Regions from separate parts of the Citrobacter sp. RHB25-C09 genome, predicted to be linked through region 3. Evidence: predicted binding sites of a transcription regulator. Region 3 holds the regulator's gene; each other region holds the start of a gene.
What was found. The regulator Fur, encoded in region 3, represses iron uptake genes when iron is present. The targets are predictions, from matches to a motif close to ATAATAATGAGAACNACTATCAA.
Positions count from the first base shown of each region.

Region 1 (5,277 bases), 770 kb from region 3:
TGGACGATGAAGATCGTGAAAACGAAGGCGATATGATTTTCCCCGCAGAAACCATGACCGTTGAACAGATGGCACTGACTATCCGTCACGGTAGCGGTATTGTCTGCCTGTGCATTACCGAAGATCGTCGTAAACAACTCGATCTGCCGATGATGGTGGAAAATAACACCAGCGCCTATGGTACCGGTTTTACCGTGACCATTGAGGCGGCTGAAGGCGTGACCACCGGCGTTTCCGCCGCTGATCGCATAACGACCGTTCGTGCGGCCATTGCCGACGGCGCGAAACCTTCCGATCTGAACCGTCCGGGACACGTCTTCCCGCTGCGCGCTCAGCCGGGCGGTGTTTTGACCCGTGGTGGGCACACCGAAGCGACCATCGATCTGGTGACGCTGGCAGGTTTCAAACCGGCAGGCGTGCTGTGTGAACTGACCAATGACGATGGCAGCATGGCGCGCGCGCCAGAGTGCATCGCGTTTGCGGGCAAACATAACATGGCCGTTGTTACGATCGAAGACCTGGTGGCCTACCGCCAGGCTCACGAGCGTAAAGCCAGTTAAGACGCTGTACTCTCTTATCGGGTCTACTCCCTAAGGTGCTAAACCTGTAGACCCGATAAGCCGACGCGCTCACAGACGGTAGCGTCATTTATCCTGTCAGTTTAACTTTTCAAACATCCATCTGTTTAATAAACGCCCAACCTTTTTCTCTATGATCGAAATCATACTTTCGATTTCATACTGTGCCAGTATATAAAACTAACCCGATAGGGGTACGGCATGTTTTGATGCTATATATTTGTTAACGTTACGCTTTAAGGTTAAAAGGATGTTTATTGCCTGGTATTGGATTGTTTTAATTGTTCTGGTGGTTGCGGCGTATATTTGCCATATGAAGCGCTGCTGTAAGGCGTTTCGCCAGGACAGAGATGCGCTGATGGAAATCCGTAATAAATTACTTCGTCGTCATGATGAAGCGCGCGTTATGCGCAAAGAGCAGGAATAACAGTTTCCTGCTCTTTTTGTCAGCCAATTCCCATTGTCTGAAGTAAGACCAGACTTAACCCCATCACAGACATGCCGCAAAGAACGCCATAGCTGGGGTTGTTGTTCGGATCGATCTCTTTCGCCAGCGGCATCAGTTCATCAACCGATAGCGCCACCATAATTCCGGCAACGGCCGCCATAATAGCCGCCATAACCACCGGAGAAATCAGGCTACCCAGAATCAACCACGCCAGCACGCCGCCCAGGATTTCCGCCATGCCGGAAATGCCCGCCCAGAAGATGGCCGTACGCTTAGAGCCGGTTGCGGCGTACACCGGACCGGCGACCGCTAAACCTTCTGGAATGTTGTGCAAGGCAACCGCCAGCGCAATACCAAACCCGAGTTCCAGGTTGCTACTGGCGGTGACGTAGGTCGCAACCCCTTCCGGGAAGTTGTGCAAACTGATGCCGAGCGTCAGTAAAACAGCGGTACGTTTAATATTGCGCGGCATCGGCGCAACGGTTTTTTGCATCAAATCCTGTGGGTGTGCGTGGGGCAGCATACGGTCAAGGCCAAAGTACCCCAGAAGGCCAAATACGAACATGCCGTAGCCCAGAACCGGCGACATACCTTCTGTTCGCAGCGCGGCAGGCAGCATTTCCATCAGCGAGATGAGTAACATGATCCCGGCAGCAAAGCCCAGTGAGAAGGCCAGCACACGGTTAGATGGCTTTTGACCAAGTACACCAAGGATCGCGCCGATGAAGGTCGCAGCACCTGCCAGTATGGTCAGAATCAAGGGGACTGACATTCACCTCTCCTCGTGATAATAATTCTCATTTATATTAATAATTCATTGCCAGCAAAGCGAGTGTGATCGTTTTGCTTTACACATTTCTTACATTCAAATTTCCTGATGATGATCATCATGCTTATCTGCGTTCATCTTTTGCGGGTTGCGCGTAATGTAGAACCATTGCATTGACACCCTATTTAAGGATATCACCATGACTCATTCTCGTATGCCAGCATTGTTTTTGGGACACGGCAGTCCGATGAACGTTCTCGAAGATAACCAGTATACCCGCGCCTGGCAGCAATTGGGGGAGGCATTGCCGCGTCCAAAAGCGATCGTCGTGGTATCTGCACACTGGTTTACGCGCGGGACGGGCGTTACGGCGATGGAAGCGCCAAAAACGATCCATGATTTTGGTGGTTTTCCGCAGGCGTTGTATGACACCCACTATCCGGCACCCGGTTCCCCTGAATTAGCGCAACAGCTGGTCGATCTCCTGTCGCCGGTTCCTGTAACGCTTGATACAGAGGCGTGGGGGTTTGATCACGGCTCGTGGGGCGTGCTGATCAAGATGTACCCGAACGCGGATATTCCAATGGTGCAGTTAAGTATCGACAGCACCAAACCGCCGGCCTGGCATCTTGAAATTGGCCGCAAGCTGGCTGCGCTACGGGATCAGGGCATTATGCTGGTGGCCAGCGGTAACGTGGTGCATAACCTGCGTACCGTGCGTTGGCATGGTGATAACTCACCGTACCCATGGGCCACGTCCTTCAATGATTTTGTAAAAGCGAACCTGACCTGGCAGGGGCCGGTGGAGCAGCATCCGTTGGTGAATTATCTTGATCATGAAGGTGGTTCGTTGTCGAACCCGACGCCGGATCACTATCTGCCACTGCTGTACGTGCTGGGCGCATGGGATGGCAAAGAGCCTGTTACGATCCCGGTGGAAGGCATTGAGATGGGCAGTCTGAGTATGCTGTCAGTCCAGGTGGGGTAAGAAAAGGTATGCCGGGTAAGGCGAAACCGCCACCCGGCACTCCCTGTCATTCAACAAAGATATGCGGATAAAAGCGCGACAGATCCTGAGTGATCAGCGCACGGTCCTCGCGAATACCGATCCCGGCAGGCTGGTCGTTGATCAGCCAACTGCCGATCAGCATATAGCTGTCCCCATATTTCGGCAGCGGATGGAACTGCTGCACGATCATGCCTTCTTCGCCATAGGGGCCTTCCACCGCTTCGATCGTTTTACCGTTCTCAATGATGGAGACGTTAGCGCCTTCACGCGAGAAGATAGGCTTGACGACGAATTTTTCCATCTGCGGGTAATCGTCTTCAGCGAAATAGGCTGGCAGCAGGTTCGGGTGGTTCGGGAACATCTCCCACAGCAGCGGCAACAGCGCCTTGTTGGAGATAATGCTCTTCCATGCGGGTTCCAGCCAGCGAACCCCGGCATCTTCCAGCTTGGTGGAGAACATCTCGCGCAGCATAAATTCCCACGGATACAGCTTGAAAAGGTTGGCAATCACCTGATCCTGCAGGTCCGTGAACTGGCCTTTTTCGCCCAGGCCAATATCCTCAACGTAGAGGAATTCGGTGGCGATTTCGGCTTCCGCCGCGCAGTCCTGTAAATACTGGATCGTCCCGCGATCTTCAACGGTATCGCGGCAGCAGGTGAGATGCAGAAGTTGAAACCCGTACTGCTCACGCAGCTCGGCAAAACGTTCGATCAGCTTTTCCTGAAGGCTATTAAACTGATCGCTGCCTTCCGGCAGGTTGCCCGCATTGATCTGATCTTCGAGCCAGATCCACTGGAAAAACGCCGCTTCGTACAGCGAGGTCGGTGTATCCGCGTTGTTCTCCAGTAGCTTCGGTTCGCCGGTGCCATCCCATGCCAGATCGAGACGTGAATAGAGTGACGGCTGCTGCGTCTGCCACGACTGACGGACGAAGCCCCAGGTGTGCTTAGGGATGCGGAATTTGGTCATCAGCTCGTCGCTGGCGATCACTTTCTCAACCACCTGGAGGCACATCTGGTGCAGCTCGGCGGTGACCTCTTCCAGCTTTTCAACCTGGGCCAGCGTCAGCTTGTAGTAGGCATCTTCACACCAGTACGGTTCGCCGTACATAGTGTGAAAATTGAAGCCATATTCTGTCGCTTTATCGCGCCAGTCCGGGCGTTCGGTAATACTGACTCTTTCCATGCGACTCAGCCACCCATTGAACGGGTAGAGGTGCCGCTGGCGCTACGCTGCATGGTGCTTTGCTTAGCAACGGATTCACCGAAGCCGCCGCGCGTCACGGTAGACGTTGTTGCAGGCTTCGGCGCCATCGCGGTTTTCGGAACCGTCATCGTGCGGCCCGGCGTAGCAGCGCCGTAGTTTTTACCGCTGGCATCGGTGTATTTACCGTAGGCCGGGCTGGCCGGGTTTTTCGAGCTGAACAGCGGCTGTTGGGCAAAGCCTGCGCCGCCGCCCATCATACGGCCCATCATGTAGCCCGCCATCAACGGCATCCAGAAGCTGCCGCTGGACTGCTGCTGCGCCTGAGCCTGGCCTTCAGGGGCCATACCTGCCTGCGCAGGTGCCTGCTGGCACTGGCCTTCGCCGAATTCAGCGATACAGTCTTCACGCGTGGCATATTTCGGCGCGGTACGTTCGGCTTCTTTCAGTGCATTGTTGAAGGCCGTTGTACATTCCGCGCTTTTGCCCGGATTGGCTGCTGAGCAGTCATCCGCGTTTTGATACAGCGATACGGTTTCGTCGCTTTTTTCACAACCCGCCAGCATAAACACAGCGGTAACGGCTAACGCCACAGGCGTCAGATGGCGCGCGCTCCAGTTTTTACGGAACGAAGCGTGATGTATGGATTTTGTCCGTTTCATTTTCGTCTTCCAGGACCCAGTGATAATTACTGCTCAGGATAGAGGATGAGTGGTTGAAAATGAAGCGAGATAAGCCTGGAATGCGGGTGAATGGCGGGATCTTTACGTTGTCTTACGTTCAGGCGGGTTTTATGCCGGGTGGCGCTGTGCTTACCGGGCCTACAGGAACGACGCATCTGTAGGCCCGATAAGCAAAACGCCATCGGGCAAGGTCAAACTTAATTGCGGAACGGATTGTTACCCGAAGTGCTACGTGCTGCCGCAGGCTGTGCGGCCGGTGCGCTGCCGGTAAAGTCATCTACCGCGGCGTCCTGCTGCGGCGTTTCTGGCGCTACGCTTTCCGGTGAGGTCGGAATGGGTTTACCCAGCGTATTGTTCAGTGCGACCAGATCCTGTTCGTTCAGCGTACCCAGCGCGGATTTGATATTCAGCTGGTTGATCAGGTAGGTGTAACGCGCGTTCGCCAGCTGTTGCTTAGCGTTGTACAGCGTGGTGGTTGCGTCCAATACGTCAACGATCGTGCGCGTACCGACGGAGTAACCCGCTTCCATTGCATCCAGAGAGCTTTGCGCAGAGACAACGGCTTGTTTATACGCGTTAATGCTGC
Region 1 is NZ_CP057483.1:641,956-647,232, forward strand. Features, by position in the region: gene ribB (3,4-dihydroxy-2-butanone-4-phosphate synthase) at 1-560, shown strand, start outside; gene HVY19_RS03085 (hypothetical protein) at 829-1,005, shown strand; gene zupT (zinc transporter ZupT) at 1,025-1,798, opposite strand; gene ygiD (4,5-DOPA dioxygenase extradiol) at 1,995-2,783, shown strand; gene HVY19_RS03100 (glutathionylspermidine synthase family protein) at 2,830-3,990, opposite strand; gene HVY19_RS03105 (DUF1190 family protein) at 3,996-4,670, opposite strand; gene tolC (outer membrane channel protein TolC) at 4,889-5,277, opposite strand, start outside.
Region 1: zupT (zinc transporter ZupT) is a predicted target of Fur. The motif match lies at 1,811-1,833, and genes of this name have one in related genera.

Region 2 (5,277 bases), 420 kb from region 3:
ATTAATGTCGTAACTGCTTTGCAGGAATGGCGCAAAGTTAGTGATGCTGTAGCCGGGATATCGTCCGGTGGTATAAGCGGTACGGTTGTCCATGCCGCCGGAAGGGATTGACCACGCCAGATCAAAGAACTCCTGGTTGGAATCGAAGGTTTCGTGGTCCGCATCAATGCCCCACGTCAGCTCCCAGTTTTCCATCAGTTGGCTGTTGAGGGTGATTTTGGCGCCGTACTGATCGGTATCCTGCTGCGAAGCGGAGAAGCTGGTTACCTTACCTTTGCTCAGGGCGGGGAAGGGGTAAAATTTCAGAGACTCATCGCGGTAGTAAATCTGACTTACCAGGTTCTGACCAAAAAAGTCGGCGTCGGAATATTGCAGGCTAATCAGATGACGCTCCGTACCCGGAATGCGGTCAGAACTCAGCCCGCTGCGGGTAATGGCAGTGCCATTACCGGTGACAGCTGACATATTTTCGCCCAGGTATAGGCCGTAATCTTCATCGCCCTGGCTTTTATAATATTGGCTGACCAGTTGTAGCTGGCGATTTTCATCAATGTCGATGGTGCCCGTGCCCATCACGTCCAGACGATCGGAGTGCTGTAGCCCGGTTTGCGTGTTGTCGAGCATCAGTGCGTCGCCATTTCCATCGTACCAGCCGCCAAAGCGCTGATACGCCACCGACATTCGACCGGATGCACGATCCGTTCCGCCGCTCACCGCTGCCGCCACACGCTCATCGCGATCGTTGCTGTTGTTAAAGCCAGATTTCCCTCCAAGCTCAAGCTCCACCTGGCGGTCTGGCTGACCTTTTTTGGTGACAATGTTGATTAAGCCGCCGGTACTACCGCCGCCATAGAGCGCTGTTGCCCCAGAAATGACTTCAATATGGGCAATATTAAAAGGATCAATGGAATCAAGCTGGCGACTGTCGGTACGAGATGAGTTGAGGCGGACACCGTCAATGAGCACCACTATTGCCCGGCCGCGCATATTCATCCCGTAGTTTGTACGCCCCTGACTGCTGACGTCAATGCCTGGGATGAGTTGTGCCAGCACGTCTTTAAATTCTTTACCGCCCTGAACCTGTTGCTCAATTTCCTGGCCTTCAATAACCCAGGTGGTTTGCGCCATGTCCGCTACCGTTTTCTGGCTGCGGTTGGCGCTAACGACGATGTTTTCTTCTTCTGTCTCTGCCGCCGCGACGGGCAGGGCGAGGGCTAACAGAATTGGGTTGAGCACCCAAAGACGCTTGTTCATTCGCATTCCCTTTTAAAACGTGATGAATACCGGGCAGGTTCCGGCTGTTACATTGTGAAACAGATGTAAAAATCAAATGCGAATATTGCTGATAATAATTGCTATTATCAATATATTTTTAGGATAAATTAGATCTAAGCGGGTGATAACACTAAAAATTATAAGGAAATAGACAGGAGAAAAACCCGGAGACAGGGCCTCCGGGTGGGTTAGGCGATCAGGCTTTGAGGAGTTCCGGCCACAGGCGCAGGGTGGTGCGGATAATCTGCATCAGTGTTTCACACGTCGCCCCTTCACGGGCGCTGATAGACATACCCTGCAAAATGCAGTTCAGATACTGCGCCAGGCTTTGCACATTGCAGTGTGCCGGGATCTCGCCTCGCTCTTGTCGCTTACGCAAAAACTGAATCAAGGTCTGTTCTTGCAGAGCGTGACGTGACTTCAGCGCATTGGCGATATCATTTGACGCGGCGCCAAGAGTCGCAGAGGTGTTGATCATAAAACAGCCCGCTGGCGTATCCTTGCTGGTAAAACAGGTGGCTACCGCAGTGAAATAATCCTCCAGTGCAGACTCAACGCTTTTTTCCTCACACAAAAGCTGAGCTTCGTGGCGGGCGGCAAAGCGCGAGACATAGCGATCCAGCACCGCACGGAATAGCCCCTCTTTATTGGTGAATTCTGCATACAGCGTCGGTGCCTTAGCGCCCGTCGCCTCAACAAGATCAGAAAGCGATGTCGCTTCATAACCATGCTGCCAGAAGAGTTTCATGGCCTTATCAAGCGCGGCTTCCCTGTCGAACACTTTTGGTCGGCCACGGCTTTTTTTGACGCAAGCTGTCGATTCCGTTGTCATGATGCCGTTGTACCTTAATGGGTTTAATGAACAACCATTATAAAAATAAACCCGCTCAGTCTCCAGCGCATTCAGAAGAAAAAATTTTCGTTGTAGTCATCTGAAAGTTCGACGTTTTTTATTTTATTTAACGATCGTTATAAAAAAATATTGACGTGTGACATGGATCACATCTATCATTTACCTATCGATCGTTAAGTAATTGCTTGCGACGCCCATTCATCTGCACAAGGTCATCATCATGAAAAACGTAAAAACCCTCATCGCTGCTGCTGTTCTGAGTTCTCTGTCATTCGCAAGCTTCGCTGCTGTTGAAGTTCAGGCGACGCCTGCGGGTCAGCAAAAAGTCGGCACTATCTCTGCTAATGCAGGGACTAACCTCAGTTCATTACAAGATGAACTGGCACAAAAAGCCGATGAAATGGGTGCTAAATCCTTCCGCATCACTTCCGTTACCGGTCCGAACAATCTGCACGGTACTGCCGTAATTTATAAATAAGCAGCAGGCGCTAACTTCCCTCATCAATGCCACTGACTGCATAAAAAAAGCCCCGCTGAAGCGCATTCAGCGGGGCTTTTTTACATTCGATATTTACAGCGTTTTAGGGCTGTTATCCGGGTGACGAGTCACGTCCACCGGCATCCCTGAACGAACGTCCATCACGTGCTGCATCAATGCCGCATCGGTCTGCGCGGCATCTTTAAAAGCCTGAAGCGTGCTGTTTAACACAATAGGGAGAACCTGCGGGTCATCATCAATATTTTTTGACAACGGCTGGTGAACTTCGACCAGACGCACGCCGCCCGGTTCAACCGACGCTTTGATCGGCGTATTGATAATATTCACCTTTGTGCCTGGCTTCACCTGGCTAAACAGTGTCTCAATATCACCATCGCGCAGGCGGATACAGCCGGAGCTGACGCGCATGCCAATGCCGAAATCGGCGTTGGTGCCGTGCAGCAGGTAAACGCCGCCGTAGGCAGCTAAGCGAATAGCGTGATGCCCCATCGGGTTATCCGGCCCCGCAGGGACGACAGCAGGAAGATCGATTCCCTGGGCTTTATACCGTGCGCGAATATTCGCCGTTGGGGTCCAGGTAGGATTCGCGCGTTTATCCGATACGGTGGTGACCATGGTAGGCGTTAGCGTATCGCCCCCTAACTGACCAATGCCAATAGGGTAAACCGTCACTGAATTTTTCCCCGGTGGGTAGTAATACAGACGCAGCTCGGCGAGGTTAATCACGATGCCTTCGCGCGGCGCATCCGGTAACAGCGTTTGCAACGGGATCGTCAATACGCTGCCCGGTCTGGGTACATATGGATCTACGCCCGGGTTTGCCTGAAGCAGTGCCAGAAAACCAACATTGTACTTTTTAGCGATAGCTTCCAGCGATCCGCCATCGTTTTCGACAACGTGGTATTTATTTTCCCCAACCAGTTTGCTGCCAGCGGGAGGAAGCGGCCAGCTGTTTGCCTGTGCGGGAAGCGCAATTGTCATTGCGGCGGCAAACGTGAAAAATGCCAGCCAGCGGGTGAGTCGCAGAGTATTCATTATCATCACAAATCAAAGGGTTATTGTTATAAATAGAGTCGATGATAATTATGGACGGGCGGTCTGTCTTTAAATGCAAGGGAAGTGCAAAGAGATGTAAATATCTCGCCGCGTTGCCCGGTAGCGATGACGCTTACCGGGCCTACGGAGAAACAATAATGTGTAGGCCGGATAAGGCGTAGCCGCCATCCGGCTATAAAATAAACTACGCCACCGCGTTTTCTTCCAGTTGCGCCATAAACTGCCGCACCCATTCCATCCGCGTTTTGCGTTCTGCCAGATCCTGGATGAACTTCAGGCGGGTCGGGCCGTCAAGGCGGAAGTGCTGAGGCTGTTTTTGCAAAAGCCCGATAAGCCAGGTCGGATTGACATGGTTTTTCTCGGCGAATTCGATAGCACCGCCTTTCTCGTTGCCTTCCAGCTTCCGAATGCCGAGCTTCTGGGCCTGTTGACGCAGACGAGCGATATCCAGCAGGTTTCGCGCCGGATCGGGCAGCAGGCCGAAGCGGTCAATCAGTTCGACTTTGATCTCTTCCAGTTCGTTCTCGCTTTTCGCACTGGCAATGCGCTTATAGAACGACAGGCGGGTGTTGACATCCGGAATGTAATCATCCGGCAGCAGCGACGGCATCCGCAGTTCGACTTCTGTTTGCTGGCTGGTGAGATCTTCCAGCGACGGTTCACGTCCGGCCTTAAGGGCATCGACGGCGTTTTCCAGTAGCTCCATATACAGCGAGAAGCCGATGGTTTCCATCTGCCCGCTCTGATCTTCGCCGAGCAGTTCGCCCGCGCCGCGTATCTCCAGATCGTGAGTTGCCAGCGCAAAGCCCGCGCCCAAATCCTCCAGCGAGGCAATGGCTTCCAGACGTTTCTGCGCGTCGGTGGTCATTGCTTTTGGATGCGGCGTAAGCAGCCACGCATAGGCCTGATGGTGGGAACGCCCCACGCGTCCGCGTAGCTGATGCAACTGCGCCAGCCCGAAATGGTCCGCGCGCTCGATAATAATCGTGTTGGCGGTGGGAATATCAATACCGGTTTCGATAATGGTGGTGCACACCAGCACGTTGAAACGCTGATGGTGGAAGTCGTTCATTACGCGTTCCAGTTCCCGCTCGCGCATCTGCCCGTGACCAATGGCGATGCGCGCCTCCGGCACCAGCTCCGCCAGACGGTCTGCGGCTTTCTGGATGTTCTCCACGTCGTTGTAGAGATAGTACACCTGACCGCCACGCAGCACTTCACGCAGAATCGCCTCGCGCACCACCAGGTTGTCATACTCACGGACAAAGGTTTTCACAGCCAGACGACGGGCGGGTGGTGTGGCGATGATCGACAGGTCGCGCATCCCGCTCATCGCCATATTCAACGTGCGTGGAATTGGCGTCGCGGTCAGCGTCAGGATGTCCACATCGGCGCGCATCGCTTTAATGCGCTCTTTATGGCGCACACCGAAACGGTGTTCTTCATCGACGATCAGTAAGCCGAGATCTTTCAGCTTCACGTCACTTTGCAGCAGCTTGTGTGTACCGATCAGAATATCGATTTTTCCTTCGGCAACCTGTTCCAGGATCTGAGCCTGCTCTTTGGCACTGCGGAAGCGAGAGAGCATTTCAAT
Region 2 is NZ_CP057483.1:1,824,380-1,829,656, forward strand. Features, by position in the region: gene HVY19_RS08470 (TonB-dependent siderophore receptor) at 1-1,254, opposite strand, end outside; gene comR (TetR family copper-responsive transcriptional repressor ComR) at 1,472-2,107, opposite strand; gene bhsA (multiple stress resistance protein BhsA) at 2,349-2,606, shown strand; gene HVY19_RS08485 (L,D-transpeptidase family protein) at 2,700-3,662, opposite strand; gene mfd (transcription-repair coupling factor) at 3,868-5,277, opposite strand, start outside.
Region 2: HVY19_RS08470 (TonB-dependent siderophore receptor) is a predicted target of Fur. The motif match lies at 1,343-1,365, and genes of this name have one in related genera.

Region 3 (5,277 bases):
GGGTAAGTGCGGCGCACGCGCTGCCGGTGGAAATTCGTCTGTACGATCGCCTGTTTAGCGTACCGAACCCGGGCGCGGCAGAAGATTTCCTGTCCGTGATGAACCCGGAATCACTGGTCATTAAGCAGGGTTATGCTGAACCTTCGCTGAAAGATGCTGTGGCGGGTAAAGCGTACCAGTTTGAGCGTGAAGGCTACTTCTGCCTCGACAGCCGCTATGCAACCGCAGAGAAATTGGTGTTTAACCGTACCGTTGGCCTGCGTGATACGTGGGCGAAAGTCGGCGAATAAGCCGTAAAGCACTCTCCAACGCCGCATTCTGCGGCGTTTTTTTTACCCCTGCCTTTTTCAATAATCTCTCTTTGCGCAGCGAATTAATTACCATCCAAAATTAATAAGCTATGCGAATGGTACTTTGTTATAGATAAGTTAATCATACAGATAATGACATGAAACCGATTTCATCTTTTTGGAAAACAACGATATTTTTAATTGTGCTGTCAATTTTTGACTGATGAAAAAAATGTAACAGAAAGCGATGAATTATGTGCGGTTGCTCATACTCTTACATTCTCGTTACAGAAAGGTATTGATAATTCGCGTCGCGAAAAATAGTCTATTCATTGTAGTCAGCGAGGTCTTTCTCAACGCTACTTTTTCATTTTTATTTTTTCGCTGTTTGCTTTTTGCATCAGCAATTTATACCCAATGGATTTCGAGATGCATCAAGGCGGCTTGAAAGACGAAGGGTTATACGTCAAAGAGGATATACATATGCGTACGTTTAGTGGCAAACGTAGTGCGCTGGCGTTGGCTATCGCCGGTATCACAGCACTGTCGGGTCTGGTTGTTGCTCCTGCTGCACAGGCCGAAGGCTTTATCGATGATTCAACCCTGACCGGCGGCATCTATTACTGGCAGCGTGAGCGTGACCGTAAAGATGTGACCGACGGCGACAAATACAAAACCAATCTTTCTCACGCCACCTGGAACGCCAACCTGGATTTCCAGTCCGGCTATGCGGCTGATATGTTCGGCCTGGATGTTGCGGCCTTCACTGCCATCGAAATGGCAGAAAACGGCGATAGCGGCCATCCAAACGAAATTGCATTCTCGAAAAAGAACAAAGGCTATGACGAAGATTATTCCGGCGACAAGAGCGGAATCAGTCTCTATAAAGCGGCTGCGAAATTTAAATATGGCCCGGCCTGGGCGCGCGCTGGCTATATTCAGCCTACCGGACAAACGCTGTTAGCGCCGCACTGGAGCTTTATGCCTGGGACCTATCAGGGTGCGGAAGCGGGCGCAAACTTCGACTATGGTGATGCCGGCGCACTGAGCTTCTCCTACATGTGGACCAACGAATATAAGTCCCCGTGGCATATCGAGATGGATAAGTTCTACCAGGGCGACAGAACCACAAAGGTGGATTACCTGCACTCCATCGGCGCGAAATATGACTTTAAAAATGACTTAGTGCTGGAAGCAGCATTTGGTCAGTCTGAAGGCTATGTCGATCAGTACTTTGCGAAAGCCAGCTACAAGTTTGATTTAGCCGGTAACCCATTCTCCACCAGCTACCAGTTCTACGGCGCGCGCGATAAGGTTGATAACCGTACTGCAAGCGATATCTATGATGGTACGGCCTGGCTGCAGGCGTTGACCTTCGGCTACAAAGTGGCTGAAGTGGTTGATCTGCGTCTGGAAGGCACCTGGGTGAAAGCGGAAGGGCAGCAGGGTTTCTTCCTGCAACGTATGACCCCGACTTACTCCTCCTCAAACGGTCGTCTGGACATCTGGTGGGATAACCGCTCAGACTTCAACGCCAACGGCGAAAAAGCGGTCTTCTTCGGCGCGATGTATGATCTGAAAAACTGGAACCTGCCGGGTTGGGCTGTCGGTGCATCCTATGTTTACGCCTGGGACGCTAAACCGTCTACCTGGCAGAGCAATCCAGATGCGTACTACGATAAAAACCGTACGATTGAAGAATCTTCTTACAGTCTGGATGCGGTCTACACCCTGCAGGATGGTCGTGCGAAAGGCACCATGTTTAAACTGCACTTCACCGAGTACGACAACCACTCCAATATTCCAAGCTGGGGCGGCGGCTACGGCAACATCTTCCAGGATGAGCGCGACGTGAAATTCATCGTGATTGCCCCGTTCACCATCTTCTAATGCCAGCAGCGGCGGGCCTGGTGCCTGCCGCTCTGTTGAGGACTGTTCTATGAAAAAACTGTTACTCGTCGCCGCGATGGCATCCGGACTGGTGGCCTGCGCTCCTTCTACCGCACCGAAAGAAGACAGTCGTTTGAAAGAAGCGTACAGCGCCTGTATCAACACGGCGCAGGGTTCACCAGAGAAAATTGAAGCCTGCCAGAGCGTGTTAAACGTACTGAGGAAAGAGAAACAGCATCAGGCGTTTGCCAACCAGGAAAGCGTGCGCGTACTGGATTACCAGCAATGTATTCAGGCTGCGCATAGCGGAAACGGTCAGGCAGTTAACGCTGATTGCGATAAAATCTGGAATGAAATTCGTACCAAAAACAGCGCGCAGTAACGCTTACTGTTCGGCAGACAAAAGACCCGCATTTTCTGCGGGTCTTTTATTGGGCATAAAAAAACCAACCCTAAGGTTGGCTTTTATGAATACAGTGACTTATTTCGCGTTGTGCGCCTGTTCATCTTCGCGGCAATCGCCTTCGGCGCAGTGCCCGTAGAGATAGAGGCTATGGTTCGTTAAACGAATACCATGCTTTGACGCGATCTCACGTTGGCGCGCTTCGATAGAATCGTCGCTGAACTCGATCACTTTCCCACAGTCAAGGCAGATCAGGTGATCGTGATGATGTTGCTGCGTCAGTTCAAAAACGGATTTGCCGCCTTCAAAATTGTGGCGGGTTACGATACCGGCGTCATCAAACTGGTTCAGCACGCGATAAACGGTCGCCAGACCAATTTCTTCACCCATGTCGATCAGTCGTTTGTATAAATCTTCCGCACTGACGTGATGGTTTTCCGGGCCCTGAAGAACTTCCAAAATTTTCAAACGTGGAAGCGTTACTTTCAGGCCAGCCTTCTTTAATGCGGTATTGTTGTCAGTCATGCGGAATCTGTCCTGTTGCTAAACGATTCACTTCATACAAGAAGTGACAGAAATTGCACTCGAGATATTGCGATTCATTATAGGACTGCCGTGTCTAAATGAAAACCGCAAGGCTCTGGCAAATGTTAATAATAACGAGGTATTGCCTGGAAATGAGAGCGCCACCTAATAACTCCTGCATATTGTACAGGGATGGGCAAGGAAGTTACAAATTTGTAGCAATTATTTTGATTGGTTCTGTCTATTGATGCGGCGCAAACCATGTTTACGCCGCATAACATCAGGCGTTAATAATTTCGTCGAGATGCAATTCTTCGGAAATCTGTTTTACCCATTTTTCCACGCGCTCAGCGGTCAACTCCGGCTGGCGATCTTCATCAATGGCCAGACCGACAAAATGGTCGTCATCTGCCAGACCTTTAGACGCTTCGAAGTGGTAACCCGCCGTCGGCCAGTGACCCACGATGGTTGCGCCGCGCGGCTCAATGATGTCGCGAATAGTTCCTAACGCGTCGCAGAAGTATTCTGCATAATCTTCCTGGTCGCCACAGCCGAAAAGAGCCACCAGTTTGCCATTGAAATCAACTTCTTCGAGGGTCGGAAAGAAGTCATCCCAGTCGCATTGCGCTTCGCCGTAGTACCAGGTTGGGATGCCGAGCAGCAGAATGTCATACCCTTCCAGGTCTTCTTTGCTGCTTTTAGCAATGTCATGAACATCAGCAACGTCTTTACCAAGCTGTTTCTGAATCATTTTTGCGATATTTTCGGTATTCCCGGTGTCGCTGCCGAAAAAGATGCCAGTGATTGCCATGAGTGAAGTAACCTCTTGAAACTCATTGAAATGGTTGGGGCGAATTGCCCACAGATAAGGGCAATCATAGCAGAACAGTCAGGTATGCGGAAATAGCAAACGTGCAGGAGTGCACTTCATGCTACACGAAAGTGGAGGATGTGAGGTTTCTAGCCCTGAGTCTGACTGCGCAAGGCTGCCAGTTGGGACATCAGCATTTCTTCAATCAGCTCGCTGCGACTTATGTTACGGGATTCTGCCAGTTCGTTTAAGGCGTCAACGGCTTCCGCGTTGAGCTTAAGTTCGACACGCTTAAGGCCACGAACTTTGTCGCGTTTTAGCTGGTTACGCTTATTAATGCGCAGCTGTTCATCGCGCGAAAGCGGATTGGTTTTGGGTCTTCCCGGACGACGCTCGTGCGCGAACAGATCTAATGTCGTACGGTCCGTTTGTTCTTTGGCCATGATCCTGGTGATTTCGGGGGAACAATCAGTCGGGCGTCAGCCCGGATGGATAGCGCGCCATCATACATCAGCGAGTGGGGCGCGCCAACGTTCGCGCGCGTAATCGCGCACGGACGCCGAGTTTTTAATCAGTTCGCCGTGTCGTTCAGATAACGACGGATGGCGCGCAGGACAGCCTCGGGCTTTTCTGCATGTACCCAGTGACCCGCACCGGCAATCACGTGGGCTCGCGCCTGCGGAAACTGGGCGAGCAGGTCGGCGCGATACGCTTCGGTGACATAAGGGGAGTTGCCGCCGGGAATAAACAGCGCCGGGTGGTCCCAGGCCGGGATTGTCTCCCAGCCGACGATATGCGGGTATTGCTCCCACAGCACCGGAACGTTAAAGCGCCACTCGCCGTCAGCCCAGGATTTCAGCAAAAACTGAATCACCCCTTCTTCGTTAAGATGCTCGCGCATCACCACAGCCGCCTGCTGCCGGGTTTGCGCCTCCGATGCCGTTACCGCGTTGATGGCCGTGAAAATTTCATCGTGGCGGCGGACAGGGTAATCCACCGGCGCAATATCGATTGCCACTAACTTATCGACTCGCTCCGGTGCTAATGCGGTCAGCGCCATTACCGCTTTGCCACCCATTGAGTGACCAATAAAGGTGGCTTTGTCGATCTGCTGGGCATCCAGCGTATCCAGCAGATCCTGCGCCATAACCGCGTAGTTCATTTGCGGATCGCGGGGCGACAGGCCGTGGTTGCGCATGTCGACCTGAATAACATCGTGGTCGTTTACCAGGTCGCGCGCCAGGACGCCGAGATTATCCAGACTGCCAAACAGACCGTGAACCAGGACGATGGGAGAATTATTGTGCAGGTTTTGTGCAGATTGCGCTCGGATATTCAATTTCATGGCAAAGTTCTTT
Region 3 is NZ_CP057483.1:1,407,934-1,413,210, forward strand. Features, by position in the region: gene glnS (glutamine--tRNA ligase) at 1-290, shown strand, start outside; gene chiP (chitoporin) at 774-2,180, shown strand; gene chiQ (ChiQ/YbfN family lipoprotein) at 2,230-2,562, shown strand; gene fur (ferric iron uptake transcriptional regulator) at 2,662-3,108, opposite strand; gene fldA (flavodoxin FldA) at 3,389-3,919, opposite strand; gene ybfE (LexA regulated protein) at 4,069-4,362, opposite strand; gene ybfF (esterase) at 4,491-5,264, opposite strand.